DNA from 2 places in the Lysinibacillus sp. C5.1 genome. Region 1 is predicted to be linked to the other one. Evidence: riboswitches for the same ligand, from Rfam matches in the RefSeq annotation. Region 1 holds a riboswitch; the other holds the start of a gene.
What was found. Region 1 has a riboswitch for cobalamin ahead of I5435_RS13735 ((2Fe-2S) ferredoxin domain-containing protein). Riboswitches for the same ligand answer to the same signal wherever they lie in the genome.

Region 1 (16,390 bases):
TATCATCATAAAAAACGAGTTTATTTTGATAGTTGGTGCCAGATTCAATTGAACGGGCATTTTCAACTGTATTGATTTCTTTATTTTGGTCTTGGGGAATTGCCGCAATTTTATTTGCTTTAAAAATATATGGTTCGGTAGAACGATCTCCGAAATTTAAGACTTTAGCAACATAAGTTTTGCCCTTTTTCAATGCAATTGTCTTGGGATCATTTTCATTGATTGTTATGCCGTAGAGTCGTGAAATAATCGCTGGATCATTCGTTAATGAAGAAATTAGTTGCAATTCTTTCGTTTCCTCATCATATTCTAAAATACTACCAGTTGGTCTTTGATTTTTGCCTTTTTGAAGTTGGAAACTATAGATGGCATCTTCTTGTGGTGTGAAAATAAAATAGTCGATATCCTCATCTGTTTGGAAGTATGCCTTGTATTCTTTACCAATCGTATAAGGAATTGCATGCTCCAAAATTACTTTTGAGTCCTCTTCTTCATCAGATACTTCTATACTTGAAAATAGTTTTTTGTTAAAGTTCTGTTGACGTTTTTTTGTTTTCGATGGAGCAGGTGAGGAAGAATTATTTTCCTCGGCTTCTTGTGTCGGTTCAATTAATGGAAGACCGTCTTCATCTTCAGGTAAATAAACGACTTCACCAGTTAATGTGTAAGGAAAAATGGACTCGTTAATTCTATCGTTTTCTTCATTGTCAATGCCGCCACTTAAAAACGTTAAGAAAGATTCGAATGAAGAATCGTTATCACTGTTATTTGTAACGCTAAGGACATATTCTTCATCAGGTTCGACATCGACAATAAGACTAACTCCTTCGCCTTTTGTTTTGCTGCTTAATGCCGAGATTGGGAGGCGTTCATCATCTTCTTTATCGTCACCTTGTTCTGAAGGTTCATGTTCAAAATCTGTTTTTAGATAAAGTTCTAAAGATGCAGTTACACCAGGGATACCAGATAAATCAAATTTCAACGTCGTTGGCTTTGAAACAGTGAATGTGAAATAGTCTTGGTCGCTCTCATGATCTTTAGAAAGCAGTGTATAGTTTTTCCCTTGTGTATTGAATGGGAATTTTTGTATCGCCACTGCTTGATCGATCGTCGTTAAATTATCAATTGGTAATGTGTTTGTTGTTTGAGCTGTAAATGTAAAGTAAGACTTGCCCTTTAAGCTATAGCCTCCATTATGGTCTTTTACACCAATAAGAAGTGTTCCTTGTTGCTCAGCTTTATATAGATAGCCCTCTTGTTGGTTCATGCGCACATCATTTACTTTAATCGGTTCTACATCGCCACTATAACCAGTAGGGTAGAAGTATAAATCAAATGCATAATCGTAATTTTCGGCACCTTTTAAAGATAATTGAGCATATTCATTCGCATTTAAATCAACCTTGTACCATTTTTTCTCTTCTGGAAGCCTAAACTCACCTTTTTCTGTATTTAGAACATTCTTTTTCAGTACTTTGGCGTTATTCAACCGTTGTTCTTTTGTTTCGTTATAGCGTTTAGGTAGATTATTAATATCAAATTGTAGTGCTTTAACAGGATCAACCAGACCATGTCCATACGTAAGGTCGTAGCCTGGTTCTCCTAAATCTTTAGCAGTCAATTCAAGAATCGCTTCTATTTCATAAGGCTTTAAATTAGGGTATTTAGATTTTAATAGTGCCGCTACACCTGCAACAACAGGTGATGCCATTGATGTCCCACTAAATATAGCAAAAGAAGATCCTTTTTTTTCATCATAAACGGTACTATAAATATCCTCACCTGGTGCAACGATGTCTACTGAAGGGCCATAATTTGAGAAACTTGCTAATTTATTTTGTTCATTTGTAGCACCAACGCTAATAACACCTTCAAAAGAAGCAGGGAAGGAGTATCGATCGGTTGATTCATTGCCTGCAGCGGCTACAATGGTAATCCCATTGTCAAGCGCTTTTTTTACAGCTTCCTCTATTAAAGGAGACTCGCCATAGCCACCAAGACTCATATTAATCACATCTGCTTTTTGTTCGACGGCATAAAGAATACCTTGTGCAATGGCAAAGTCACTAGCGTCTTCTTGTCCGTTAAAGACGTCTATTGGCAGAATTTTGGCATTAGGAGATATCCCGTGCCCACCAATTCCATTATCTTTTGTTGCGCCAACAATGCCTGCGACATGCGTGCCGTGTGGATCAGCAACAGGAGAGTCGGCAGGTTTTACCGCATTATATGGTGGCAGTACTTGCGCTTGCAAATCGGGATGTTTATAGTCTACACCCGAATCGATAACGGCTACTTTTACATCATGATTGCCAGCTAATGCTAGTGCTTTATCAATTTCCAGTAGCTGCAAATGATACATATCTTTTTTCTTTGGATCTACAATAGTGTTAAAGGAATGATATTTGTAGCTTGGGGATACACTTTTTACACCTTTTTGCTTGGCGTAGTAGGAAACAACCTCTGTTAACGATTGTCCCTTTTTAAGTTGGATTACATCGTAACCTAATGAAGGAATGGAGCGAATAACTTTTGCACCTATTTTACTATGTACGTTCTTAGCAAGACCCGAATGTTTCACGATAATCGTATTATCACTAATCCATTCGTTTCCTCCTGTTTGTTGCTTGAACTGCTTCGCTCCTTGTTTGTTGTTGCTAGCGAGCATAGTTTTTACTGATTCTGGGTTCTGTGGTGCTTCAGCAAAGGCAGAAGCAGCAGGAACCAGTAAGGCAGAACATGCTACGACAGCGATTGATTTCATCACCCAGTTTTTCAATTGTTTTTACCTCCTTAAAAAATTATAAACTACAATATTTATAACGGATGGTAAAGAGAAAGGTTTCATACCACAATAAAATTTTTTTACAAGTTTTTTTGTTATAACTAGTATATTGTTTTATAAATGAAAGTTTTATAGGTTTTTTCGCATGAGTTGTTCATCGTTCTTTTGCGGAGTGAAAGACGGAGGAATATTAATCGTCCCGTATGTAACGGTGGGTGTTTGACAACAACACGGTTCGTTGCATACGGGATATGGCAAGGTTGGTAGATATTCATAGATGAGGGTGGTGGCTACTAGATTTGTTCCTTAAGAAGGAGTGTATGGCGACAACTAGCATCTAGTACTCGTTATGCTCGATACGTTCTTAAAGTTGTTCAATAAGTTTGTGTAAATCCTTTTTGGAACGAGGCATTGCTATATTGTCGCCCAATAGTTTTTTTGTTTGTAAGGCAAGCGTCATTTCAAATACCCATGGTCGTTCAAGGTGGGCTTTTTCAAGCAATTCCTCTTGGTAGAACATGTCGATTGGATCCCCATTATAAATGATTTTCCCTGCCTCCATCACGATTATTTGATCCGCCCATTCATAGGCTAAAGCGATATCATGTGTCGCTAATAAAAACGTACGTTGCCCATCTTCTAATTTAGCTAAGTACTGTAAAAATTGTGCCGCATAATAAGTATCTAGCCCAGCAGTCGGTTCATCTAATAGTAAGACGGAAGGTTCCATTGCGAGCACACCAGCCATGGCAACACGTTTCTTTTGTCCGACGCTTAAAAAGTGAATAGGCTTATCAAGTAATGCTTCAACCTCTGTTTGCGCAACAGCCCACGCGATTTTTTCTTCAATTTTTTCGTTTGACCAGCCAAGATTTAATGGCCCAAAAGCTATGTCTTGCTTGACGGTACCAGAAAAAAGTTGATTGTCCGCATCTTGGAAGACGATGCCAACTTGTTGTCGTAATGTTGCTAATGCATTTCTAGAATAGCTAAGCGTTTCGTTACAAAAAGAAATAGTGCCAGCTGTCGGTTTTAAAATACCATTTAAATGCTGAAATAACGTAGATTTACCTGCGCCATTGTGACCAAGCAGGGCAATTTTTTTTCCCTTTGGTATTTGCAAAGTAATATCTGTTAAAGCTTGAGTGCCGTCTGCATAAGCATAAGATAAATGTTGAAGATTAAAATAAAGCTCAGTCATGAGAAATACCTCCATAGATAATGAGGGATACGAAAATAATAACAATGCCTAACCAGTTTTTCTTGTTGTAGCTACTACTTTCCTGCCAATAGACAGCTTCGCCACCGCGTGCCTGCATCGCATTATTTAGTTCGCGACTGCGTTGGAACATTTCGGCAAACAGTGCTGCAATAAGCATGGAAATCGACCGAAGCCATTGCATGGGTGATTGATAACCAAGACGTGCTTGTTGTGCAAGATGAATTTTTTGCATGCTGTTCAAAAAGATAAAAATAAAACGGTATGTTAGCTCTACCAACTCCACAAATAAAGCTGGCAACCGCCATTGCCGTAAGACATAACAAATGGATTGTACGGAAGTCGTTAAAATTAAAAAATATAAACAACTAATACTGCCCAAAACGGTGAAAAACAGGTGCCGCGCTGTTATCAAGCTGTCATTTCCTATAAAAATGGTCCACTGGCTTAGCGAAAATGTCCATAGATGCGCCGGCAAAATACTAGCAGCAGGTGCAATCGAAATCAAAATAGATAGTAAACTGGAGAGCAAGAAAAAACTCGGTAAAAGCAGGAGTTTTGCATAATATTGTAAAGGAATTTTTGCGCCTAAAATGATAAAAGCACTCATTACAAGAAATGTAATGAGTGAAATTTGTTCATCTCTCATGATAAGCGACAATAGCAACAACCCAAGGGAGAACGTCATTTTTTCTAACGGATGAACGGACGCTAGTTTATTCATATAAGCATACTTATCAATGAGTAACATCGTTTAACCTTCTTTATGCTTACCGCGCATATAGCCCACGAAATAGCCAATAAAACCAGCGCCAATAGCGGCTTGTAAGACGAATAATAGACTTTCAATTTCACCACTTGGTGGCTCCCATAAGCTTTCAAACCATGGTTCGTATTCTTTGTTTATTTCACCAATGGCTGCTTCAGCTTCACCATCAGCACCGCCGAATTCAGCGCCTTTTTGGATGAATAGAGGGATGATTGCTAAAAATATCACAATAGCTAATAACAGTAAATTTTTCTTCATGTTAATGTGCCTCCTTTGCAGAGAAAACACGTAAAGCTTTTAATTCGCTTACATTGTATTTTTTTAAGAAATTCATCACAATGACAGTTAAAATCCCTTCACTAATCGCTAGAGGAATTTGTGTTAACGCGAAAATCCCTGCGAATTTCGTGAATGAAGCCATAAAGCCTCCCACTTCTGAAGGGAAGGCAAGTGCAAGTTGAACGGATGTGACAACATATGTACCCAAATCCCCAAGCATTGCTGCAAAAAAGACAGCGAGAGAAAAGGATAGACCGATTTTTTGAGCACCTTTAAAAACAGCATACGCAATCATTGGTCCTACAATCGCCATGGAAAAAGCATTTGCGCCAAGAGTGGTAATGCCACCATGCGCTAATAGTAACGATTGGAATAATAAGACGATTGTCCCAATCACACTCATTGCTAATGGGCCAAACAGGACTGTGCCAAGTCCAACACCAGTAGGGTGTGAGCAACTGCCCGTAACAGATGGAATCTTTAATGCAGATAAGACGAATGCAAATGCCCCTGATAGCCCTAATATCATTTTCGTTTCAGGGTTTTCATCAATTGTTTTGCGAATTGAGCGTAACCCTAAAATAATAAATGGAATCGAAATAATCCACCAAAATATCGCCCATTCAATCGGTAAAAATCCTTCCATGATGTGCATGGCAAATGCTTGTTTTGGTACTAGTAAAAATGCTAGTAGGAAGTAACTAAGTTTCCAAAAAGATAATTTCAAAATCTCTCCTCCTTAAATCAAAATTTTCGAATGTAGCGTGCGCAATAAAAAAAGCACTTCTCCTAATTTAGGAAAAGTGCATAGCTGAAAAAGCAAATAGAATCATCATCTGCTAAGCCGCACACCTATCCTCGTAGGTTGAAACGATCACGTTTTTTTCGGCAGGTCTCCTGGCTTTAGTTCAACGTTTTATAGGTCTTCCCGTCCATTGGACAGTGACATTCTCTATAAAACTCCCTAGTACAGTGGCGGGACCGCGCCGGACTTGAACCGGCTTCCCTTTTAAGCGAAATGGCTACACTTCGCACCGAAAAAAGATGAAATTGTGAGATTTCACGACACAGTGTAACATGTTTTTCCATTCGCAAGCTATCCTTTTTTTATAAAAAAATTTTTTCGTTGTTTGACATTCTAGAAAATTCAGATAAATACAAGAGAATAACGGTCGCTATCAATGAAATACTTGTTGAAATTTTATTAAAAATCTAATAAATGAAAAAGAAATGTTGAAAAGTATGAAAAAAATAGGCTATGATAGAGACAGTTTTTCAATTCATTTTAAAAACTTACAGCATTTCAATTTAATATAGATACATCTATAAGTGCTCGAAAAAGTTCGAGATAATAGGGAAATCGGTGTAAATCCGATACAGCCCCCGCTACTGTAATAGCTGATGAAATCGCAATGCCACTGAAAACTTGGGAAGGCGCGAGAGTAAAAGGAAGCTTAAGTCAGGAAACCTGCTTATTGATGGCATGCAAACTTTTCGGAGGGAGAAGTGAAGCGAGAGCGGATACGTGTATATTCGTTTTTATTTTGGCTTCTACAAAACCTTTACTCTTCGATATAGAGTGAAGGTTTTTTCTTTTTCCTAAAAGTAAATGAGGGGAGAAAAGCAATGACAACTTGGAACTTAGAGGGAATGAAAACGCATCTTTTTATTTGTAATGGCAGTAGCTGCATGAAAAAAGAGGCAGAGGAAATTACCCTAGCAATACGAGATGAAATCGAGAAATTAGCACTTGATAAGGAAATACATACGACAAGAACGCGCTGTAATGGCAGATGCAAAGATGCCTGTGTTGTCATCGCTTATCCACAAGGAAATTGGTATCGTGTGCCATCGGTTGAACACGGAAGAACACTTGTACAAGATTTAAACCATGACTCTTTACATAGTGAACATGTTTTTACACTGAAAGAAGGTACATTACAGCGTACACCGCAAACAACAGCCATTAAAGGCATCGATAAGGTGAAAGAGGGGTAAAAAATGGCGCAAAAAGGAAAGATTTTTGTTGTGGGCTTTGGCCCTGGTGATTTTAACCATATTACGACTCGTGCTGTGGAGGCACTGCAACAAAGTGAATTTATTATTGGCTATAAAACGTATGTTGAGCTTATTCAAGATTTAGTTAGTGCAAAGTCGATTGTTAGTACGGGCATGACAGAAGAAGTTTCACGAGCGCAAGAAGCAGTACGTCAAGCGGAAGCTGGCAATATTGTATCCGTTATTTCAAGTGGAGATTCGGGTGTATATGGGATGGCGGGGCTTGTCTATGAAGTGCTTATTGAGCTTGGTTGGACAGAAGCAACAGGTGTTGAAGTCGAAATCGTACCAGGTATTTCAGCTATTAATTCCTGTGCAAGTTTACTAGGTGCACCGATTATGCATGACTCTTGTACCATTAGTTTAAGTGACCATTTAACGCCATGGAATTTAATCGCCAAGCGTGTGGAAGCAGCAGCTATGGCAGATTTTGTCATCGCTTTATATAATCCAAAAAGTGGTCGCCGTACACGTCAAATTGTAGAAGCCCAGCGAATTTTACTTGAATATCGCTCGCCTGATACGCCTGTAGGTCTTGTCAAGAGTGCCTACCGAGAGCGTCAGGAAATTACGATGACGACTTTAGCAGAGATGCTTGAGCATGATATCGGCATGTTAACAACGGTTATTATCGGCAACTCTTCGACGTTTTTCTATGATAATAAAATGATTACACCGCGAGGCTATCAACGTAAATATACGCTCGGGGAAGAACAACAGCCTTTACGTCCTCATCAGCGTTTAAGAGAAGAAAATGAACCGTGGGCAATGAACCAAGAAACAGGTACTGCAAGCCATGATTTTGCGGCAGATCCAAATGCAGGACGGATGAAAAGTAATATTGCCATTACGCCTGTATCAACACCGACAAAATCGTCTTTAGAAATGGCAGCAACAGCACTTGCAATGGTGCAGGGGACAACTGCAACAAAAGCCACACCAAAGCTAGTTCAACAAAAAATGGAGTCAATTTTTGAACTAGCTGTTAGCCCTGGGGTAGCAAATAAATTTTTTACACCACAGCAGATGATGGCATTGGCTGAAGTGGTGGGAGATGAAGGCACGATGGAGTATACGCCAGACCATCAAATTCACTTGAAAATCCCAACGACAGAACCACAAGCGATAACAGAGAAGTTGAAAGAAGTAGGGTTTTTACTCTCACCAATTGGGGATGTCTTGTCATTAAAGGCATGTGATTTCTGTTATGGGGAGAAGGCTGATTCCATCCCATATGCAGAAGAACTTCAAGCAAAACTTGGTGGGTTGTCATTGCCGAAAACATTAAATATTGGCTTTAATGGCTGTGGTATGGCGTGTTATCGTGCTGTGTTTGATGATATCGGTATTGTTTATCGCAAAAGTAAATTTGATGTCTTTATCGGAGCGAAACCAGTAGGTCGAACAGCACACGCAGCACAGCCGGTCGTAGAGGGGCTAGAGCCAGAACAGCTTATTCCGCTTATTACAGCGATTATCGAGGAATATAAGGCAAATGCACATCCAAATGAACGCTTGTTTAAGTATTTTAAACGAGTGAAAAAAATATTGCATTTTACGTATCAAGATATGTCATCCAAAATAAAAGTAGAGCCAGCACCGTGCGGCGACTAGTGAGGAGAAAAGAAATGAAAGCAATTTTATTTATTGGCCATGGGAGCCGTTTAGCAGCAGGAAATGATGAGGTACGCACGTTTATTCAACAATTGACTCCTTCAATTGACGACAGTTATATCGTTGAAACTTGCTTTTTAGAATTTGAAGCACCTAATATCCCAGCAGGTATTGATGCATGTGTAAAGCGTGGCGCTACAGAGGTGTATGCAGTGCCCATTATTTTATTGCAAGCAGGCCATTCAAAAATTCATATCCCTGCAGCGATTGATGCAGCTCGTTTAAAATATCCGGATGTAACTTTTACATATGGGCGACCACTTGGTGTGCATGAAGAAGTGTTAAATATTTTAACAGAACGTTTATCAGGAACAGGCTTGAATATTAAAGAAAAACAAGAAGATACTGCGATTTTATTTATCGGCCGCGGTGGAAGTGATGCGGATGCAAACAGTGATTTTTATAAAATTGGTCGTTTGCTTTGGGAACAGTTAGATGTCCTAACAGTGGAGTGTGCATTTATGGGCGTAACGAATCCCTCAGTGGACGAAGGAATCGAACGCTGTTATCGTCTTGGGGCGAAAAAGATTATTATGTTGCCGTATTTCTTATTTACAGGCATCTTAATGGAGCGTATGGAGGGGATGCAAAAGAGCTATGCAGCCACATATGCTGATTTAGACATCCAATTGGCGGATTACTTTGGCTACCATCCAAAATTAAAAACGGTGTTGCTAGATCGTATGGAAGAGGCCATTGCAGGAGACGTAAAAATGAACTGTGATACATGTCAGTACCGTATTAATGCATCGGCATTCGTGGAGCATCATCACGACCATGACCACGACCATGGTCATCACCATCATCATCATGACCACGATCACGATCACCACCACGATCATGACCACCATCATGAAGAGGAGCTAGTGAAATGATTTTCATGTTAGCAGGGACAAGCGATGCAAGAAATCTTGCACTTGCATTGCAGTCAGCAGGCTATGCTGTTACAGCTACCGTTGTCACGGATTCAGCTGCTACAAGTCTGGCACAAGTTGGACTGCCTCATTTAGTCGGTCGATTGACGGCAGAGGAGATGGCTGCACTTATTACTGAACGAGGGGATCGTTTAGTCGTTGATGCATCGCACCCATTTGCAGAGGAAGCTTCTAAAAATGCCATGGCAGCGGCAAAAAGTGCAGGTGTTCCATATATCCGCTATGAACGCGCAAATGAGCATTACGAACATCCACTGATTACAGTCGTTAAAGATTATGAGGAAGCAGCACAATTAGCTGCGACAAAACGAGGCGTCATTATGCTGACAACAGGTAGTAAAACACTTGCTACATTTACAAAGGTCTTGCAAGGGTTAGAACATACTCGTGTCATTGCACGTATGCTGCCTCGCCTTGATAATATGGAAAAATGTGAAGCGCTTGGTGTGGCACAACGAGATATTGTAGCTATTCAAGGACCATTTTCAAAAGAGTTAAACGAAGCATTATTCCGCCAATATGATGTCACTTTAATGATTACAAAAGAAAGTGGCAAAGTGGGCTCAGTAGATGAAAAACTAGAAGCCGCTCTAGCATGTGGTATCGAAACGATTTTAATAGCACGACCAAATATCCAATACGGCCAGCAATATTCCTCATTTGAGGACGTACTTCAGGCTGTGCAAAACATACTTTAGGAGGCAATTTAAATGGACTTCAAAACAGATTTTAAACCATTAACAGTAGACCCAGATAAAATTTATGATTATAGTTTCTCAATTATTGCAGAGGAAATGGGCGAACATGATTTTTCAGAGGATGAGTGGAAAGTTGTCCGCCGCATAATCCATGCTTCGGCAGACTTTGAATTAGGACGTAGTGTAATTATTACACCAGGAGCGATTGAAGCAGGGATTAAGTCAATTCTTGCAGGACGTCATGTTATTGCAGATGTGCAAATGATAGAAAGTGGTTCAGGTAAAAAACGTTTCCAAAAACATGGCGGAGATTTACACTGCTATATCGCAGATGAAGATGTGTCGATTGAAGCGAAAAAACAAAATACAACACGCGCTATTATCTCGATGCAAAAAGCGTCAAAATTACACGAAGGTGGTATTTATGCGATTGGGAATGCCCCAACTGCTTTACTAGAATTAATTCGACTAATCAAAGAAGGTTTAGCAAAGCCAGATTTAATTATTGGTATGCCAGTAGGCTTTGTTTCAGCAGCGGAGTCGAAAGAAGAGTTATTGAAAATAGAAGGTATTCCATATATTACAAATGTTGGGCGTAAAGGCGGTAGTACAGTGACGGTTGCTGCATTAAATGCCATTTCATTATTAGCGGACGAACAGGCGAAAAAATAATGGAGCGGAAGCCAAAAAAGGATCCTAAAGACATGCGTCACGGTTATACAACAGGAGCCTGTGCAACAGCCGTTACGAAGGCCGCCTTGCTAGCACTTATTACGAATGAAGAACAAGAAACGAGTACGATTCATCTGCCAATAGGGCGAGATGCAACGTTTACGATAGAAAAATGTACGTTCGGTCATAACGAAGTAAGTTGCGAAACAATAAAGGATGCTGGTGATGACCCAGATGCAACACATAAAGCCCTCATTATTGGTACGGTAAGTTGGGCTGATACACCAGGGATTCATTTAGATGGGGGTATTGGGGTCGGGCGAGTAACAAAGCCCGGCTTGCCCGTTGCTGTTGGAGAAGCCGCCATCAATCCTGTACCACGTAAGATGATACATAGTACCGTGCAAGATGTGCTAGATGATTTTCAAATTACACGCGGCGTTAATGTTGTGATTTCTGTACCAGATGGTGAGGAAATAGCGAAAAAAACATTAAATGGACGGCTCGGCATACTTGGTGGCATTTCCATTTTAGGCACAAGGGGAACCGTCGTGCCTTTTTCGAGTTCCGCTTATATGGCAAGCATTGTCCAAGCTATTAGTGTTGCAAGAGCTGCTGGCTGTGACCATGTTGTCGTGACAACAGGTGGACGTAGCGAAAAGTTTGGCATGGCTGAGTATCCTGCATTACCTGAGGAAGCATTTATTGAAATGGGTGATTTTGTCGGCTTTACGTTAAAGCATTGTAAACGGCTTGGCATTAAGCGCGTATCGCTCGTTGGCATGATGGGGAAATTTTCAAAGGTAGCGCAAGGGGTGATGATGGTGCACTCCAAAAGTGCTGCGATTGATTTTAATTTTTTAGCACAGTTAGCTACAGATATTGGGGCAGATGAAGAGACCGTTGAACAAGTTAGAGCAGCGAATACCGCCTCTCAAGTTGGTGAAATAATGGCAGATAAAGGTTATGATGCATTCTTTCATCATTTATGTGAAGCGTGTTGTTATTCATCATTACACCATATTAGAGGTGGCTTGACGCTCTCCACATCGATTTATTCGATGCAGGGACAATTATTAGGAAGGGCTGATGACATTGCATCAATCGATGAAATTGATTGGGATCGGGGATAACGGGCAGGAAAGTTTACTTCCTCAGTATAGACAGTGGATTACAGACTGTGAAGTGCTCGTAGGTGGTGAGCGTGTCCTTGATTTTTTCCCAAGCTTTGCAGGCGAAAAAATCGTCATTAAGGGTGGTCTTTCATCGCTCGTTGAAAGACTATCTCAAGAAACGAGAAAGACCGTTATTTTAGCGTCGGGGGATCCACTTTTTTACGGTATCGGTGGCTATTTAGCAAAAAAGCTTACGATTGACGTGTATCCATATATGAGTTCCGTACAGCTTGCCTTTTCAAAAATGGGTGAGAGCTGGCAGGATGCCTATGTAACAAGTATTCATGGGCGCCCAATAAAAGGTCTGGCACAACGTATTGATGGTAAAAAGAAAGTGGCATTGCTGACTGATGCTGATAATAATCCAAATGTGCTTGCACGTTATTTAAAGCATTTTGGCATGACGGAATACCGTGCTTTTGTTGCAGAAAATTTACAAGGTGCTGATGAAAAATATGGCTGGTACTCTCTTGATGAATTAGAAGAAGCAAAGTTTTCCCCGCTAAATGTCGTGATTTTACAGCAAACATCAGCTCCAAAGCGCTATGCACTTGGCATTGATGATGAAGCGTTTTCCCAACGTAAGCCGGACAAAGGACTTATTACGAAAAAGGAAATCCGTGTATTAAGTTTGCAAGCAATGCAACTTCAAAAGGACAGTACGATTTGGGATGTAGGTACGTGCACAGGTTCCATGGCCATTGAAGCAGGAAAACTTGCACCAGAAGGACAAGTTTTCGCTGTGGAAAAAAATGCACCTGATTTAGAAAACTGTCTGCAAAATCAACAAAAATTCCGTGTTGATATAACAGCTATTCATAGTAAAGCGCCTGCTGGACTAGAACAATTCCCAGATCCAGATGCCATTTTTATCGGCGGTACAGGTGGGGAAATGGTCGAGCTATTACAGTTGTGTTGTACCCGTTTAAAGCCAAATGGTCGCATTGTCTTAAATGCGGCAACTATTGAAAATTTATATAAAGCAGTCGAGGCGTTTAAGACATGTGGCTTTGCAGTGGAAATTTTACAGGCACAACTTGCGCGTAGTAAACCAATTTTAGATATGACGCGCTTTGTCCCATTAAACCCAATTTATATTATTTCGGCATATCGAAAGGAAGAAAATCATGAGTAATCTTGGCATTTTATATGGCTTAGGCGTTGGTCCTGGCGATCCAGAATTAATTACAGTAAAGGCATTCCGCGTTATTCAGGAGTCGCCTGTTATTGCGTACCCTAAAAAGTTAAAAGGTAGCAAAAGTTACGCGCATCGTATTGTAGATGTTTATATCAACCCAGAGGAAAAAGATATGCTAGGTCTCGTTTTCCCCATGACAAAAGATGAAGCCGTCTTAGAGCGTGAATGGACGAAGTCTGTTGAACTGGTCTATGGTAAATTGCAAGAAGGGAAGGACGTAGCGTTTGTGACAGAAGGGGACCCTCTGCTATATAGTACGTTTATCCATATGATGAAGCTTATGCAGGACATGCATCCAGATGTAGAAATTCGCACTGTACCGGGCATTTCTTCATTCAACGGTTCTGCGTCTCGTTTAGGCATTGCCCTTGCTGATGGAGATGATCGAGTTGCCATTATACCAGCCCATGATAATTATGAAGCGATGCGTGAAGCGATAGAAAGCCATGATGCTGTCGTATTTATAAAAGTAGCAAAAGTAATTGATTTAATGCTAGAAGTACTGCGTGATTTAGATTTACTTGATAAAGCTTCCGTTGTCACAAAGGTAACATCTGATGAGGAAATTATTTGGGATGTACGTGAACTAGACGGTGTTGATTTAGAATACTTAACGTTAATGGTGGTGCGTAAATAATGAAAAAAATATATATTGTCGGTGCAGGCCCAGGGGACCCAGATTTAATTACTGTCAAGGGTTTACATATGCTACAAACAGCGGACGTTGTGATGTATACAGATTCATTAGTAAATGAAGACCTGATCGCAAAAGCAAAGCCAGATGCGGAAGTAATTCGAACAGCGGGCATGCATTTAGAAGAAATGGTTGCCGTCATGGTTGAGCGTGTCAATGCAGGGAAAGTAGTCGCGCGTATGCATACAGGTGATCCAGCGATGTATGGTGCCATTATGGAGCAAGTTGCATTATTAAAGAAGGAAGGAATTGGCTACGAAGTGATTCCGGGGGTTAGTTCGGTATTTGCTTCAGCCGCAGCGATTGGTGCCGAGTTAACGATTCCTGATTTAACACAAACGCTTATTTTAACACGTGCAGAAGGACGTACTCCTGTACCAGAGTTTGAAAAGCTACGAGATCTTGCTAGCCATCATTGTACGATTGCGCTGTTCTTAAGTGCCACGCTAACAAAAAAAATCGTCAAAGAATTGCAAAGTGCTGGATGGGCTGATCATACACCGGTTGCGGTTATTCAACGTGCCACATGGCCAGATCAAAAAATTGTCCGTACGACATTAGTTGAGCTAGATGAGGCAATGCGTGTCAATGGTATTCGCAAGCATGCCATGATTTTAGCAGGATGGGCATTAGACCCGGATATTCATGATAAGGATGAGTACCGTTCGAAATTATATGATGCGACCTTTACACATGGCTTCCGCAAAGGTGTGAAGACAAGTGATTGAATTACAAGAAGGTATGCTACCTGAAGTGGAGCAGCGCAATCCCTATGCAGTGGTTGCCATTACCAAGCATGGTGTGCAAATCGGACGCAAACTACAGCAGACTTTTGCAGCAAGCGATTTATATTATATGAGTAAGTTTGAACAGGGCGACGAAGATGAAAAGCATATTCAGCTTTTTACTGGAACGGTTCGTTTATTACTGCCAACACTTTTTAAACAGTATAAAGGCTTAATATTAATTATTTCACTTGGTGCGGTTGTGCGCATGATTGCACCTATTTTACAAGATAAGAAGACTGACCCAGGTGTTGTAGTGATTGATGATAGAGGCGAGAATGTCATTAGTGTGTTATCGGGCCATTTAGGTGGCGCCAATGAGCTAACACATGAAGTGGCAGCGGCACTAGGAGCAAATCCTATTATCACAACAGCTTCTGACGTTCAAAAAACAATTCCCGTTGATTTATTTGGGGCACGTTTTGGCTGGGTATGGGACAGTGCTGATAAATTAACACCAGTTAGTGCCTCAGTCGTTAATGAAGAACATGTGGCGATTGTACAGGAAACGGGTGAACGTGATTGGTGGATGCGTGATACGCCAATGCCGGAACAAATAAAAATTTATCCTTCAACACAAGCGGCAATTTTAGCGCAACCGCATGCTACGCTATTGATTACCGATCGACTCATTGAACAAGAGGAAGAAGTGCTGTTGGAAAATGGTGTTATTTATCGACCGAAATCAGTTGTCCTTGGTATGGGTTGTAACCGTGGGACGTCTGTTGAGGAAATTGAACAGCTGATTGATGAAACACTAGCTGAATTAAAGCTATCGAAAAAAAGTGTCAAAGCATTGTGTACAATTGATTTGAAGAAAGATGAAACGTGCTTTATTGAACTAACGAAAAAGTATGATTGGGAGTTCGTAACATATACGCCAGCACAATTAAATGAAATAAATTTCCCATCACCCTCTGAAACGGTCTTTAAATATACAGGGGCTTATGGCGTAAGTGAACCAGCTGCGATGCGTTATGCACAGGTGGAATCGCTCGTATTAACTAAGAAAAAATCAGGCAATGCTACGATTTCAGTAGCAAGATTAGTATTTTAAGGAGGGGGCTTATGCAAACAAATCGCTTTGTACTTGCAGGGACAGGTAGTGGCGTTGGTAAGACAACATTCACGATAGGACTGATGAAAGCATTGCAAGAAAAAGGCAATGTCGTGCAAGGGTTTAAATGTGGTCCAGATTATATTGACCCTAGTTATCATACAGCGGTAACAGGACGAGTATCACGGAATATTGATAGCTGGATGTTTTCGCATGATGCAGTCCGAGATATTGTTGCACGTGCAAGCAAAGATGCAGACGTCTCAATTATTGAAGGGGTGATGGGCTTTTACGATGGTAAAAGTCCATTAACGGATGAAGGTTCGGCAGCAGAAATCAGTGTCGTTACAGAAAGCCCTGTGATTTTAATCGTCAATTGCGCAAGTATGGCT
Region 2 (16,390 bases), 590 kb from region 1:
GATGCCTCAACGTGCCTGTCACAATTACAAAAGATGATTAACGAAGAGCGAGCATTTCCCTGCTTTGTTGGTGCTGCTTTAAAAGATATTGGGATCAAGGAATTTGTATCACAGCTTCCTCTCCTGACAGAGACACACTTCGACCATCAAGCACCCTTTCAAGGGGAAGTATTTAAAATTCGCCATGATGGCACACAACGCTTAACTTTTATAAAAGCTTTACAAGGAACATTGCATACTCGTGATGACTTTGCATTTGGCGATGTTACCGAAAAAATAACTGAAATTAGGCTGTATAATGGGCGTCGTTTTCAGACAACCCAAGCCGTACAAGCAGGAGACATTTTTGCAGTGAAAGGGCTTAGCCTGGCGAAGATAGGAGACATTTTAGGAAGTACACTACTCCCAAAACCTTATGAACTTGTGCCTACATTACAAGCAAAAGTACTGTATGAAGGGCAACAGCATATAAAGGAAATTTTACAGATTTTTCGTTTACTGGAAGCCGAGGAGCCATCGTTACGCGTCGTTTGGCAAGAAAAATTCCAAGAAATTCATGTACATATTATGGGTGTCATACAACTTGAAGTACTTGCTGAAGTATTAAAAAATCGTTTTTCACTTGTTATTACCTTTGATAAACCTCAAATTTTGTATATGGAAACTATTGCAACGACTGTAACAGGCTACGGACATTTCGAACCGCTCAAGCATTATGCCGAGGTACACTTATTCATGGAGCCGAACATCCGCGGAACTGGGAATACGTTTGTTAATGCCTGTCATGCTGATGATTTATCAGTAGGTCACCAACGCCTTATCGAAAAACATTTATTTGAACGCGAGCATCACGGTTTATTAACTGGTTCTCCTGTTACTGATATTCGCTTTACACTGTTGACAGGACGAGCTCATATCAAGCATACCGAAGGAGGAGATTTTCGGGAAGCTACTTTCCGTGCATTAAGACAAGGGCTAGAACAAGCCGAAAATATCTTACTTGAGCCCTATTACCGCTTCAAAATGAAAGCATCCAATGATTTTATCGGCAGAATGATGAACGATATCCAACAAGCAGACGGTACTTTTGACTCACCGATCTTGTCAGAGGAGCAAGTCATTTTAACAGGACGTGTACCAGTTGCAACATTTATGCACTATAGTACTACTTTTGCTACTTACACAAACGGCAAAGGCTCTTTATCTTTACAATTCGATGGCTATGATATATGTCATAATAGCGAGGCAATAATCGAACAAATTAATTATAATAAACAGGCTGATCCTGACTATACGTCGTCAAGTATTTTTTGTGCAAAAGGAAAAGGCTATGCAGTTCCATGGTATGAGGCAAAAGCAGCCATGCATTGTCTATAAAATAAAAAGGCATCGAAATTTCTCGATGCCTTTCAGAAAAAAATCGAATATTGCATAGTATGCATATCGATACAGATATAAAAATTTACAACGCTTTTTTCGTTTTCCTTTTCAAAGAATTCGCTGACTCCACAATCACATACCCATGATGATTTGAGAAATCCACAAGAACCGACCCAGGTTTACTTTTTAAAATCTGTAATTGCTCAATGCGTTGCAGCAACAATTGATGACCATTGCCACGCGGATGCCAATTTAAATGATAATCATTTAATTCTTTTACACTTTGTAAAAACTGAGCATATTCACCCTCTACATAGTCTATTAAATGTTGTATTTTACTATAATCTTGATTTTCCTGAATTGATAACGATAAGTCTTGCAAATACGTTTGATAAAAACGCATTACCATCGAACATAGTAAATCATTGACTCTTGCAGCACTTAAAATAGGTTTGGGCTCTACATTCAGGCGATCCAAATTGGGTTTAGCTCGAATTGAATCGATGCGTGTAATTAAATGATAGGCCTCTTCATTTACTTCATAAACAATCGGATTGGTCGGCATATACATCATAAAACCATTCTTTTTTGTTTTCAATTCATCAGCCACACTTGCTTTTGCAAATAGGTATCCTTCATAGACATCATTTTGAATCCAAATAATGTCTTTATTATAAAAAATGCAGTCAAACAATCGATCGTGCGGAATAAGCCCTGTGGCTAAAAACTGATCAACTAGCGCCTCAATGACCATTCTCGTTTTTCGTTGCTTGGCAACTTCCATGCGCGGTTGCTTACAAATCTTCATATCAACATTTTTCTTTTCTCGTGTTGAACATACCTGAATTTTTGTCATACTTGCACCTCTTCTCGTACATATTTTCAAAACAAAGGTATCGATTACATAAAAAATACGGATTTCCTACAAATGTAGAGGAAATCCGTGATTATGGCTATCGTACTTAAAAAATATCATTCATCCGATAACATCAAACAGTGCACCAATGGAAGCGATTTGGCTTGATGCCGTATCCCTTTACATCCTTTGGTGTTGGTTGTTTGACGTACTGTGACGAACAGATTATTCTGTTTTGTCAACATGCCACCTCCTATTCCTCGTAGGTTTATGGTGTGTACTCGTAACAGGCAGGTCTCCTGACTTATGGTCATCGCTTCTTTTCACCTTCCCGTCGTTTGACAGTGGTCATAATTTGAAAAGACGCTCACATTCACAGTTGCGGGACAGCGTCGGATTTTCACCGACTTCCCTTTTAAGTAAATTGCATGCAATTTACACCTCTTACTACACGCTATTCAGTTGTTAAGGAATTTATTGGAAAATTCCTACTAAACTATTACATTATATTGTAAAGTAGTCGTATTTTAAAGTCAAACAGCAGCCTAAATGTATGTGCACTTGCTAAAATGACTATCTATCACCTAAATAACTATCCGTTGTTAATTTATACATGAATTTGATTTGTAATCTTTTGTAAATCATCAGCCTGTATCGTTAATTCCTGTGAAACTTGATTGACTGCTTGCATGGAAGCCGTTTGCTCATCCATTGACTGTAGCACAGCTTCTGTATAGCTGGACAATTGATCCATACCCCCTGCAATTGTTGACACGAGATTAGCTACCTCATTTGCACGATTTGACAAGTAATTTACAGTTGTCGAAATGCCTTCGAGTTGGTCAGTCATTTGGCTCACGTGCTGCGAAATATTGCCAAAAGATTTTGTTGCTTCATCAATGACATAGACCCCCTGTTGAACATTTTTCAAGTCTTCTTCCACAGCCACAGAAACTTGTTTCGTATCATTTTCAATACCTACTACAAGGTCCACAATTTGAATAGCAGAATGCTTGGATTGCTCTGCTAAATGACGAACTTCTTCCGCAACGACCGCAAAACCTTTCCCATGTTCTCCAGCACGTGCCGCTTCAATCGCAGCATTTAGAGCAAGTAAATTCGTTTGATCTGTAATCGTTGTAATCATTTCTGTCATTTTTTTAATATCTGTCATTTTATTTGATAAGTGTTTTATTAAGGTACTCGTTTTATCTGTTGACGATGAAATAAACTCCATCTGGTTTTTCGCAACATGCAAAATTTCTGCACCATTACCTGCGATATCATTCGCTTCTTTCGCGTGGTTGAAAACATCCTGTGTGGCAATCGAAATACGCTCAATGCCATCTACTGTTTCCTGCATTGCAACAGCACTATTGTTTGCCGATTGTGCGGCTTGTTTAAGGCCATTTGACGTTTTTTCCATTTGATGGTCAACTTCTTCCACAGCCATTGTAATTTCATTTGTACTTGCAGACAACTCTTCGATACTGGCAGATAAATCTGTCGAACTGTTGGCAATTGTTAGTGTCATCGTACGCAATTGCTCTTTCATCTCTATAAAAGCTTTTGCTAATTCTGAAATCTCACTATTGTCTTGTACAGTAATGACATCAGAGTCAAAGTTACCTACTGAAATTGCTTTCGCAGCATTAGATAATTGGTTAATAGGTTGAATCACTTTATATTTAACATAGAAGATATAGGATAAAGTAATGGAGATACCAATAATCGTTAATATTGTAGATAGCCATGCTAATGCTGTTAAATTAGCAAGATCTATAATTAATACTACAATCATTATTAAATTTAATAATGAAAACCCAAAAATACTTTTTTTTCGTAAAGTCATACCAAAATCCCCTAACTATAATATTACTATAATACCATTATTATAGTTTATTTATCCTAAGATTGATAGAAATACGCCCATCTTTTATATGTATATTGGTATACTAAAAAAAGATAAAGGTTAGGACAAAACTAAAATAATTTAAGGAACAGAGGAAAGGTGTTCATAAATTTTTCTACATGGAGAACTTAGCTATTCTTGCTTTTGCAATAAATAAAAAATTAGAAGAGTTCACTAGTTGTTAGTAGCGGAGGCGGTGACTCCTGCTCAGAACGCACACAGTGTAAGACGCGGGCATTCCGCGCGTTAGCGAGGGTTGGACTTACGTGTGTGCCCGCGCAAAGCACCGCCGAAGCGAACAACATCGTCGCAACAAAAAGGTGTTAGATTGACTGCCATCAATCTAACACCTTTTCTCTTTTGTCCCAGCCTCTTTAGAAATTATTTTAATTTCATCATACTAGAACCAGCGATACCTGGATGTGTCATTTCATATGGATCTAAAATTAAATCCAATTGCTCTTTCGTTAAGACACCTGCTTCAATACAAAGTTCACGAATTGAACGACCTGTAAGAATTGCTTCACGTGCAAGACGAGCAGCTACTTCATAACCGATATGTGGATTGACTGCTGTTAAGACACCCACACTTTTCTCTACATATTCCTTCATACGTTCTTCATTTGCTTCGATATCTTTTAAACAGTTTTCTGTAAATGCACGGAAAACGTTATTCATTATGCTAATTGATTGAATTAAGTTGAATACAAGCACTGGTTCCATTACGTTTAATTCTAATTGACCCGCTTCAGATGCTAAAGAAATTGTATGGTCATTCCCAATTACTTGGAATGCAACTTGGTTTAGCACTTCTGGCATTACAGGATTTACTTTACCAGGCATAATAGATGAACCAGGTTGACGTGCTGGTAAAATAATTTCTCCTAAACCTGCACGAGGACCAGATGCCATTAAACGAAGGTCATTCGCAATTTTAGACATATTAATCATACAAATTTTTAGTGCCCCTGACACTTCCGTATAAGCGTCTGTATTTTGCGTAGCGTCTACCAAATGTGTAGCACCTTTTAATGGTAAGCCAGAAATTTCAGCTAGATGTTGGTCTACAGATTTAATATAGTCTGGGAAAGCGTTAAGCCCAGTACCGACAGCTGTTGCCCCCATATTGACATCATATAAGTTTGGACGTGTTTGACGGATACGAACAATATCACGGTTAATTACGCGACAATAAGCCTCAAACTCTTGTCCTAAGCGAATTGGTACAGCATCTTGTAAGTGCGTACGTCCCATTTTAATAACATGTGCAAATTGCTCTGCTTTTTGATGGAATACGGCTTGCATATTTTCCATCGTCACCAGAAGCTCATCGATTAAATTTAATACAGCAATATGAATCGCTGTAGGGAAGGCATCGTTTGTTGATTGTGACATATTAACATGACTGTTCGGGCTAATCGTTTGATAGTCCCCTTTTGCTTTACCCAAAATTTCAAGAGCACGGTTCGCAATAACTTCATTCGCATTCATATTAATAGAAGTGCCTGCACCACCTTGGATTGGGTCTACTAGAAATTCAGCATCCCATTTACCATCGATGACTTCTTGTGCAGCCTCGACAATAGCCTCTCCAATTTCTTTTGATAATAGGTGTACTTCCATATTACCTAATGCTGCTGCTTTTTTTACAATACCCATTGCTTTAATTAGGGCTGGGTGAATTTTATAGCCTGTAATTGGGAAGTTTTCTGTTGCACGAAGCGTTTGAATCCCGTAATAAGCATCTGCTGGTAATACTCTTTCACCTAAAAAATCTTTTTCTATACGTTGTGTGGACATTATTGTCGTCTCCTTTGAACTAATACTCACACTGATAGTAGCTAATAAATGCCGTCTTGTAAACAGTCATTTATCAGTAAAATGAAAGTTTTTTTCGTAAACGACGAGAAATAGCGAGAAACCGAGCATATTTCATACGCTCGGCAGTAGGATTATTTAGTTGAAGAAACAGTAAAACGTCTATTTAAATAATGTGGATTTTCAATTTCATCTAACACAGCAATCGCATAATCACTATAGCTGATATAACTTTCACCTGAAGCATTCACTAACAAATGATCTATTCCTGTTGTATAGCTACCTGAACGTGGCCCCTCTGGATCAAATAGGGCAGAAGGACTTAAAAATGTCCACGAAATATTTGATGCTTGCAAGTCTTGCAAGTTTTCACATTGATTTTTTGCAGTTGCCAAAAACATTTCCGGAAAATCAGGCGTCTCCATAACACGAATCTTTTTTTCTGGGTCTACAAATAGGCTGCCTGCTCCCCCCACTACGAATAGTTTTGTGGCAATGCCGTTAAAGATAGCGATTAAATGACGACCTACAGCAACATGTAATGTTTCTTGTCCAAGTGGTGCACCAAACGCATTCACAACAACATCAAAACCCTTTACATCTTCTTGTGTTAAATCCAATACATCTTTCTCCATCACTGTAATGTTCTCTTTTACTTTAGAAGCTGAACGAACAATGGCTGTAACGTTATGACCACGTTGTAATGCTTCCTCCACTATTTTTTGCCCTGCTTTTCCTGTTGCTCCAATAACGCCTATTTTCATTATAAATTCCTCCTATAATTAGTTGTAACTGTTTTAGTTACAGGTTGAATACAGTAAGACCGACCTCGTTACGTTTAACGAAGTTGATCTAGCACATCTTGTAATGTTTGTGCTTGTAACTGTTTTTCCATTGCATGCCAAACATCTATATAAACGGTTTCCAACGTATGCTGTATTTTTCGGCCGACAGCACATGCAGGATTCGGTTCATCATGTATTGCAAATAGTTGCTCTGGACCATCAATCGCACGGTAAATGCTCAACAATGACAAATCCTTTGGTTCAATAACAAGGCCATAACCGGCAAGTCCTGACTGAGAAGTTAACAAGCCTGCTTTTTTCAATTTCCCAATCATTCGTCGTACGACTACGGGATTCGTATTGACACTACCTGCAATATAATCAGATGTAAGCTGACTTTTATCAGATGTTGTAGCAATGAGCGAAAGTATATGGATAGCGACTGAAAATCGACTATTGACCATACGAATCACCACCTGTTGTAACTATTATAGTTACAGGTTGAGATAATCGCAAGTCATATGCTCATATCTTAACCTGTTCATTATTCACAAAAATACACCCGCTATCGAATTTAAATTTTTGTCATATAAATAACGAGCTCTTGTTGGATTTGACCATTTTCTTCATAGAAATCTAGATTGTGAAATTCATATTTATAATGACCAACGGGGAACGTTACACTTTCTCCTTGAGCCGCAGCTAGTATGCCAGCCACATCATGTGATACCATCTGTAAAAGCTCTGTCCCTGTCATTGTTTCTATAAAAATTACGTTCATCTAAAAACACCTCCTTCGCCATTATAGCTTAGAAGGCGCTTGAATTTATAGTGATGATTTCTTACTACACAAGTTAGAAATCATCATCAAAATATAATCGATAGACGAGTAAAAGTAAAAATCGATATAATTGAATAAAGATTAAATGTGAAAACTTTTATTGACAGGAGGATATTTAGCATGAAAATCAAATTAATATTAATTGTAATATGCTCATTTTCACCATTACTATTATTAGGACTTTTCATTTACGGAAATGCTTATTATAACGACTATCATCTAAAATCATCCGAAACAACAGTGAAAGAATTTTTAGAAGAATTTATCGACAGTAGCATACAAATCATGCATTTTGAACGAATAGAAGAAACAAATATGTGGTTAGTCCAGCTGAAAATAAACGATAGTCAGTATGGTCATGCCCGTTTTAATAAAGGGTGGAATGGCAAACTTAAATTTATTTATTTAGCAACAGATCCCTCAGAAACCTATCGACAATATAAAACCAATAAAGGCAACTATGGCACACTATATGTACACGAATTAGACAGCAATGTTGCCAAAATACAATTGACAAACTTGATGAATTTTGAAAAAGAAGTCGAAGTTGATACTTCTGCGCCATTTATGAAAACATTTAAACTACCTCCTGATGCAGAAGATACGTTTCCTGCCATATTTACTTTTTATGATACAACCGGACAAGAGTTAAGGTAATTAGCGTTGTCTTTATTTATCGAAGGCGCTTACATTTTTATTTAGTACCATTCACACGGATTTCCTCAATAATTTGCATCATTTTTACTAATTGTTCTTGTGTTAATGTAGTGGTAATAGCTGGACTATCCTGTTGAGGCTGCTGATTTTTTGGGAACGAGGACTCCCCATTTTCGTGCAATCGAAGAATCTTTGCTTTTGTTGTCGTTTGTAGCACTATTCTTTCTCTCAACCTAGCCACCCCTAAAGCTTTTATTAGAAAATATACCTTATAATACCATAAATACTATAATAGAACGCCCCCTATCGAAACATCCACCAACTTGCCTATTTATCAAAATAGATTATTTGGACCTAGTCCATGCCATCAAAAAAGCAGCCACCAAAATGGCTGCTGCTTACTTTTGACTAAACCGCAATCGGTGCTTTAATTGCTGGATGTGGATTATAGCCCTCGATGGATAGATCCTCAAGTTCTATGTCAAAAATCGACGTTTTATTCGGATTTATTTTCAAGGTTGGTAGTTCCCGCGGCTCACGTGAAAGCTGTTCTTTTACTTGCTCCACATGATTTGCATAAATATGTGCATCGCCAATACTATGAATAAATTCGCCGACTTCAAGCCCACATTCATGCGCAATTAAATGTGTTAATAATGCATAAGAGGCAATATTGAATGGACAGCCAAGCAATGTATCTAGACTACGTTGCATTAATTGGCAGCTTAATTTGCCCTCTGCCACATAAAATTGAAACATAACATGGCAAGGTGGTAAAGCCGCTTTGCTTCCTTTTGCCCCTGCATTAATGACATCTTCAGGGTTCCATGCATTGACAATAATACGACGTGAGTCTGGATTATGCTTAATTTGAAGAATAACATCTTGTAGTTGATCAAGACTTTCCCCGTTTGACGTTGTCCAATTGCGCCATTGCTTGCCATAGACATTCCCAAGATCGCCGTACTTTCTTGCAAAATCATCATCCGTTAAAATACGGTCGCAAAATGATGCCAGCTCAGCTTGGTAAACAATATTAAACGCTTCGTCCGTTAAGCATCGACGACCAAAATCCGTCATATCAGGTCCATTATATTCATCGGATTCAATCCATTTTTTAAACGCCCACTCATCCCATATATGATTATTATGTTGTAATAAGTAGCGGATATTTGTATCTCCTTTAATAAACCAAAGAAGCTCACTAGCTACAAGTTTAAATGGTACGCGTTTAGTTGTTAAAAGCGGAAAGCCTTGACTTAAGTCATAACGCATTTGATGGCCAAAGATGCTATACGTACCTGTCCCCGTACGGTCCTCTTTTTTTATCCCATTTTCTAATATATGTTGTAGTAAATTTAAATACGCAGTCTCTGGATGCGTCAATTTGTCACCAGCTCCTTCAAATATGCTGTTGACCATTATACCATCTTATATTGAGGAGTGAACGTCGAATTACAAAAACAAACTACTTTCCAACAGCTACATCGCATTTTATTGTATTAATTACAAACAGGGATACTATTCTAAGTGTGAATCCATTTTATTATGTTGTAATTCTTTTGCAATTTCATTTTCTGTCGGAACAAAAAACATCGGCAACAATATAATTGTAAAAAGAATTGGCCCAATAATAAACAACAAATCAATGCCAGGACTAAAGTAAAGGCCAAATGCTGTTAGCAGACCAGACATCACTAAATATATAATCTGCACAATAACAATAAATAAAGGAATGATTTGGTACATATAATTTAGTTTTCTAAATTGATGCATTTCTTCAGGGTGCTGAATGATTCGTTTTTTCAAACGTCTGGATAATAGTAAACACGCAAAAATTTGAACAATAATAAAACTAAAATACATAACACTGCGTAACAACATTTGACGCTTAGCGATCGCCCCATCAAAATGGGCAACTCGTTGTTGCAACAATTCGTTAACAGCCCCATTGTAGACATATTCACTTTCACTCAAAAAAGTCAGTGGCTGAACAAATCCTAGTGACGCCCATTCTTTTGCGTTTACTTGCCAATTCATTAATTTACTCGCCATAATGCGCAATTGAATTGCTTCATCTTCACGAAACATGCCTACTAAAGTGCGATATGGTATAGATAACTTCAAATGACCATCTTGTTTTTCTTGAAATAAATCCTCGATAAAAAAAGTATACGCTACATTCGAATGATTTGTTTCAACATGACCCCCTTGCACTTTCCAATGGCTAGCTAAGGAAGCTTCGATATCATTTTGCATTTCAAAATAAGGCGTATCATTATGTAACTGTTTTGGAATCTTATAGACAAAATGATTGTCGCTTCCAATGATACAAATATCTACTTCTATTGCATCTTTATTAAAAGTTTGAGCAAATGTCGTTTTGGGATACGCCACTATGGCGACTAGGAAAATTAGGATGAGTGACAGCACACTCCATTTCACACAGTGCTCCCCCTTTCCGTCACTTAGGCTAGATTCACATTATCACAGCTTATACCGAAAAGACTATTTCGTTATTCCGAAAAAATGTTAGTGGTTTTCCGAAACACTTTATTTCGGTATTCCAAAAAAATTAAAAATTATGGATAATATAGTAGATACTTCATGATGAAACGGAGCACTATACTATGATTATAATATTTAAAGAGCGTCTTTTATGAGCAAATTAACTTTTAGTATTTTTTTAACATATTTACTTCTTGGCATTTATGTTCTGGTTGTTGCCATTCGTGGTCCTTATATTAATATTTTAGTCGATACATCGAATACACTACCTGTTATTATTCATCCTTATTACTCAGAATGGGCTCAACAAAAAAAGATTGAGCAAGGTGATATGATCCTATCAATCGATCAAAAGCCCGCTAAAGGTTTTGGCACTTCTCAAGCAGATATTTATATTACAACGGCGAAAGAGCTAACACTACTAAAACCAGATGGTACTGTTCAAACAGTCCAAATTAAACATAGGGATTTACCTGAAGAGTTATATTTACATATTGTTTTTCCGATGTTTTATTTCATCCTTTGTTTAAGTGTTGCCATCTATTTATGGAAGCGAAATAACCATACTTTAATTACGAAATTACTAATGCTATTTTTATTAACCTGCTCTTTAGCTTATACAAGTGTAGGGGCTTCAAGTAGAGGAAACATCATTGGCATGATTGTAAACGGTATTTGTTTAGTTTTGTGCTTAGTGCTTATCATTCATTTCCTACAACAATATTATCGTTTTTTACACATAAAATGGAAGTATATAGATGTAAAGTGGCTCTATTTGCTCCCGTTTGTTATTGTATGTTGCTTTATCATTGAAATGCTATTTCCACAATTTAGGGTTATTACCCCGATTGTAACGCTCAGTCTATTTGCGGTATTGGTACTCTATGCAATCTATATATTATTAACGAGCTATTTACAAACCCGATTAGCTAAAATACGCTTAATCGCTATTTCTTGTATCGTCCCATTTTTGCCATTTCTATTGTTGTTTGTTGTACCCGAAATTTTAGGGTATAACGCGATAATACGACCTGAAATTAGTGTTTTATTTATTTTGTTTATACCTTTTTCCTTTATTTTTATTCAAGTGAACGAACGCTTATTTGATATTGAATACCAATTATCTCGTTTTCGCTATTATTCATCACTCGCTTTTTTCAGTTCATTTATTTTATCGTCTTTATTAGCCATCCTATTTTTGGACTATCTTTCAATTGAATTGATGATTATTGTCTTTCTTATTATTTTTATTGGTTTTATAGCCAGTTTTTATGTCAAAGAGCAACTTGACTTTAAACATCGAAAAATTATATTTTCATCATCTGGTGATTATGTCCATAATTTATATGCAGCCGTTAAACGTATTAGTAAAGCTAAAAGCCAACAGGAATTACTTTCAAGTCTCAAATATGAAATTACCGAAAAACTCGGGACAACTGCATTTACGCTTGAAACAATCATGGAAGATGTCCCATTTTCTCGTGGTGAAATTCAAGTAGAGAGCCAACTGACACAACTTCTGATCCATGATACAGTAGATGAAAAGATTCTTATACGAATTAGACACACTTTACAAAAAGAAGAACTTCTATGGTTGGAGTTACTAGCATTATACGTCTCTATGTTTATTGATAATTTAAAACTAATTGAAGATTTAGTACGAGATATTCAGCACATGAAAGACACCCATAACACCCAACTTCCTTGGCTTGATAAATTATTATGGAATATTATTGAGAAAGAAAAGAGTATTTTAGCACAGGAATTACATGACACTATTTTACAGGAGCAATTACATTTAGCGAGAGAATTAGATGTTATCGCTAGCTCTCCGATTATTGAGGAAAAGAAAGTATTAGATATTCGGGAACAACTGTTAAATGCCTCGAAAGATTTACGGGAGTATTGCGAAAATCTGAGCCCTCCTTTACTTGATACTTTTGGTTTAGAAATGGCATTAAAAAAACTCGTACAAAAAGTGAAAATACGTGCAAACTTTCTATTAAATACACAAATCGATCGAGTTCAGTTCCAAGATCCAACTTTACATTTAGTTGTCTATCGTCTAGTTCAAGAAATGCTAAATAACGCTATTAAACATGCCGATGCATCTAAAGTTTCACTTAAACTACTTGCTATAAACCACGGTTTTGTTCTCCAATACGACGATAATGGTATCGGCTGTGATATTGAAGATTTAATGCAATCCTCCGCTTCTATGGGCATTAACGGCATTCGAGAACGTGTTCGAGCCTTTAACGGAGATATGACCATTACCTCCAAACCCAATGATGGCATGCATATTTATATTCAAATTCAAGAGGAATGTGAGGAACCCTACAAATGATTGAAATATTGATAATAGATGATCATCCTGTCGTTTTAGACGGAACAAAAACATTATTACAAGATCTAGAAAATGTCCATATTGAAACAGAACAAGAAAGTGCCAATGTACTGGCTAGAATGGAATCACACCCCTTTCAGCTCTATTTAATTGATATTAATATGAAACCGTTAAACGGCATTCAACTAGCTGAAATGATTAAGAAACAACAGCCTGAAGCGCTAATTATTCTTTATACAGGCTACGAATTATCCGATTATTACGAGCTTCTTGTAGAAAAAAAAGTAGATGGGCTTTTATCGAAGCTCGCTACAAAAGAACAGGTAATTCAAACAATCCAAGCCACTTTGCGAGGGGAAATTTTATTATCAGCAGATTTTTTAGACTTTGTCCAACAGCACTCGAATCGTTCCAATGCTAAGCAGGAAGTATTACTAAGTCATAAAGAACAGGAAATTTTGCAGCTGGTTGCACAAGGATGTACCAATAAAGCCATTGCCTCTGCAATAGGCGTTACTCAGCGTACAGTGGAAAATTATTTATCAAAACTTTTTGTCAGATTACATGTGGAATCACGTGCTGAAGCAGTCATTGTTGCCAAAGAAAAAGCATGGATTGACTAATTGAGCGGTGACAGTCACTCGGATTTTCCCAATAACTTCTACATGTCGTTTATAAAGTTATATCGAAAATCAAATAAATGGTAATATAAAACGATTTTTAGTGTTTTTTTAGTATACCAAGCACTTTATACCTTTGTTTTTTAGCATTTTTTATTATCATTATAGTTAAAAATGATATTATGTAATTTTTTCTTACTAAAAAACGGCATTTGCTGGATAAATGTATGAATCTGTTATATAATGAAAGTAATAATTAAATTGCTTCATCGTAAACAATGAAACCACGTATTCAATAGTAACGTGTTCTAGCGAGCTTCTGATTATGGTATTATTTTATACTGATTGAAGGAATATGATTGTTGAATTTATTTTTGGAGGTTTTTTAAATGACTCAAGGTACAGTAAAATGGTTTAACGCAGAAAAAGGTTTTGGCTTCATCGAAGTAGAAGGTGGAAACGATGTATTCGTACACTTCTCTGCTATCCAATCTGAAGGTTTCAAAACACTTGAAGAAGGACAAAAAGTAGAATTCGGCGTTGAAGAAGGTAACCGTGGCCCTCAAGCTACAAACGTTGTAAAACTTTAATTCTCGTTCAAGAATTAACAGTTCAAAGTCCAAGAGACATCCTTTACGGATGTCTCTTTTCATTTCCTTATTTTTTATGCGTAAGAATGCAGACCAGCAATGACTAAATTGACGAAAACTTGATTAAATACAATGATGCCAAAGCCAACAATAGATAGCCAGGCTGTTTTCTCCCCTTCCCATCCTTTTGACAGACGAAGATGCAGAAATGCCGCATAAAATAAAAACGTAATGAGCGCCCAGACTTCTTTTGGGTCCCACCCCCAATACCTTCCCCATGCAATCTGTGCCCAAATCATAGCAAATAATAAACCGCCTAAAGCAAACAATGGGAAGCCAATCACTACCGCCCGATATGAAATTTCGTCCATTAAAGCTGGTTGTACACGGCTTGTTAATGGTTTTAATAGCACGATGAGTGGCTTTCTCAAGAGCAGTCGGATGGCACCATACAAGATGGTTCCTACCATAAATGCCCATACGATAGAATTTAACTTTTTGGCATCAATTGATGGCGTAATCTTCAACCAGCCGATTGTCTCTCCACTTTCTGTGACCGCTCCTTCATTAACAATAAGTGGTGTCATCGTATAGACTGCCTTTTCCTTCATACCTTGCGCATTTTCAAATTGAATGTGTACTTCTTCCGTCGTTACACTAAATACCGTTGCTGTAGCACTAAATCCAATTACCACAATCAAACAGTACATAACAAACTCTAACGCAACGGTACTACCCGTCCTTTTATGAACATCCAAAGATTTCAGTAAATAGATAATACCAGTTGCAAATGATATCGATAAAATAGCACTTGAAAACGCTACTGTCATAACATGAATTGTTAACCAGTTACTTTGCAGCGAAGGTACAAGAGGTCTCACCTCATTTGTAAAAACACTTCCATAGCCCAAAATAATTAGTACTACTGGAATTACAAATAACCCTACGACAATTTGTTTATATAAGTAATGAATAATAAGAAAGCTAGCTGTTAGCATAATGCCAAAAAACGTCATAAACTCATACATATTACTAACAGGTGCATGCTCGACTGCAATCCATCTTAAAATAAAATACACTAATTGCAAGATGAAAGCTGAATATGTAAGTATAAGACCTAGTCTCCTAAACGAACGCCTTGCAGATTTTACTGCTAATCCTAACGGTAAAATCGCAATTAACAGCAAGATAAAAGCAAAAAATAACGAATACCCACTTAAGCTTATTAAATTTTCAGTACTCAACACAACGACCTCCAACATCCTTTTTTTGTAGAAGCTGTAAATTGCTTCTCCATTATAGAACGTCATGCCAAACATTAAGTGCCCTTTTTGAAGCTCATCCTTCCTAATTAATAGATAATGTTACAAAATTATGACAGAGAAAAAGGGAGCAAATTACGCTAGTCCCCCCTCCTGTCCATGAATAAGAATACGAAGATTGCTATTTTAATGTAAAGTAAATAATTTCTGGATCATCGTCATCTAAGTTTTCTATATAGCCACTTCTTTTAAATCCTGTAGCGTTAAATATGTTTTGCATCTTTGTATTGGAACGATTCGTTGACGTGAAAATTTTGGCAGTGGGTGCTCTTTCAATAAAATCTACTAATAGTGCGGTAGCAACACCTTTTCTACGTTCAGACGGTTTGACTATAACTAATGAAATAAAACTACAATCAAAGAAATCCGTTGTAAAAATTAAAAATCCTGCAATACAACTTTGTATTTTGTAAATCATGCATCGTCTTTCTACTATTGCATGCTTAATGCGATCACTTCTTGAATAGTCACCTATTACTTCTTTATCCAATGCACAGAGAAAAGTGAAGTGTTCCATACTTGCTTCTATTATGTACATCTGCATTCCTCCTCACTTCAATGATCACTTTGTAAATAATAGCTCATCACTTTCAACTCGCTTTTGATGCCTACTGCACATATGCCTTCATCGACAAAGCCACATTTTTTATAGAGCGCCTGAGCTGCTGTATTCGGAAAATTAACACCTAACACTAATTCATTGATTGTAGGAAAATGCAGTCGTACAAATGTAGGCAATAATTGTAATGCTTCT

Region 2: linked by a shared signal. The riboswitch ahead of I5435_RS10795 (hypothetical protein) and the one ahead of I5435_RS13735 ((2Fe-2S) ferredoxin domain-containing protein) in region 1 are both predicted to bind cobalamin.

What each region holds. Positions count from the first base shown of each region.
Region 1 is NZ_CP066226.1:2,812,123-2,828,512, reverse strand. It holds gene I5435_RS13760 (S8 family peptidase) at 1-2,779, opposite strand, end outside; gene I5435_RS13755 (energy-coupling factor ABC transporter ATP-binding protein) at 3,150-3,986, opposite strand; gene cbiQ (cobalt ECF transporter T component CbiQ) at 3,979-4,755, opposite strand; gene I5435_RS13745 (energy-coupling factor ABC transporter substrate-binding protein) at 4,759-5,031, opposite strand; gene I5435_RS13740 (energy-coupling factor ABC transporter permease) at 5,033-5,779, opposite strand; cobalamin riboswitch at 5,923-6,106, opposite strand; cobalamin riboswitch at 6,363-6,542, shown strand; gene I5435_RS13735 ((2Fe-2S) ferredoxin domain-containing protein) at 6,679-7,050, shown strand; gene cobJ (precorrin-3B C(17)-methyltransferase) at 7,054-8,724, shown strand; gene I5435_RS13725 (sirohydrochlorin chelatase) at 8,739-9,659, shown strand; gene cobK (precorrin-6A reductase) at 9,656-10,417, shown strand; gene I5435_RS13715 (precorrin-8X methylmutase) at 10,430-11,089, shown strand; gene I5435_RS13710 (cobalt-precorrin-5B (C(1))-methyltransferase) at 11,089-12,222, shown strand; gene cbiE (precorrin-6y C5,15-methyltransferase (decarboxylating) subunit CbiE) at 12,179-13,399, shown strand; gene cobI (precorrin-2 C(20)-methyltransferase) at 13,392-14,099, shown strand; gene cobM (precorrin-4 C(11)-methyltransferase) at 14,099-14,884, shown strand; gene I5435_RS13690 (cobalt-precorrin 5A hydrolase) at 14,877-15,998, shown strand; gene I5435_RS13685 (cobyrinic acid a,c-diamide synthase CobB) at 16,010-16,390, shown strand, end outside.
Region 2 is NZ_CP066226.1:2,221,176-2,237,565, reverse strand. It holds gene I5435_RS10800 (GTP-binding protein) at 1-1,377, shown strand, start outside; gene I5435_RS10795 (hypothetical protein) at 1,463-2,236, opposite strand; cobalamin riboswitch at 2,509-2,696, opposite strand; gene I5435_RS10790 (methyl-accepting chemotaxis protein) at 2,844-4,088, opposite strand; gene aspA (aspartate ammonia-lyase) at 4,530-5,948, opposite strand; gene I5435_RS10780 (NAD(P)-dependent oxidoreductase) at 6,101-6,730, opposite strand; gene I5435_RS10775 (Rrf2 family transcriptional regulator) at 6,805-7,215, opposite strand; gene I5435_RS10770 (hypothetical protein) at 7,326-7,532, opposite strand; gene I5435_RS10765 (hypothetical protein) at 7,713-8,249, shown strand; gene I5435_RS10760 (hypothetical protein) at 8,287-8,481, opposite strand; gene I5435_RS10755 (thymidylate synthase) at 8,658-9,671, opposite strand; gene I5435_RS10750 (hypothetical protein) at 9,771-10,694, opposite strand; gene I5435_RS10745 (sensor histidine kinase) at 10,909-13,104, shown strand; gene I5435_RS10740 (response regulator transcription factor) at 13,101-13,727, shown strand; gene I5435_RS10735 (cold-shock protein) at 14,114-14,314, shown strand; gene ccsB (c-type cytochrome biogenesis protein CcsB) at 14,389-15,558, opposite strand; gene I5435_RS10725 (GNAT family N-acetyltransferase) at 15,758-16,180, opposite strand; partial or broken gene I5435_RS10720 (GNAT family N-acetyltransferase) at 16,192-16,390, opposite strand, start outside.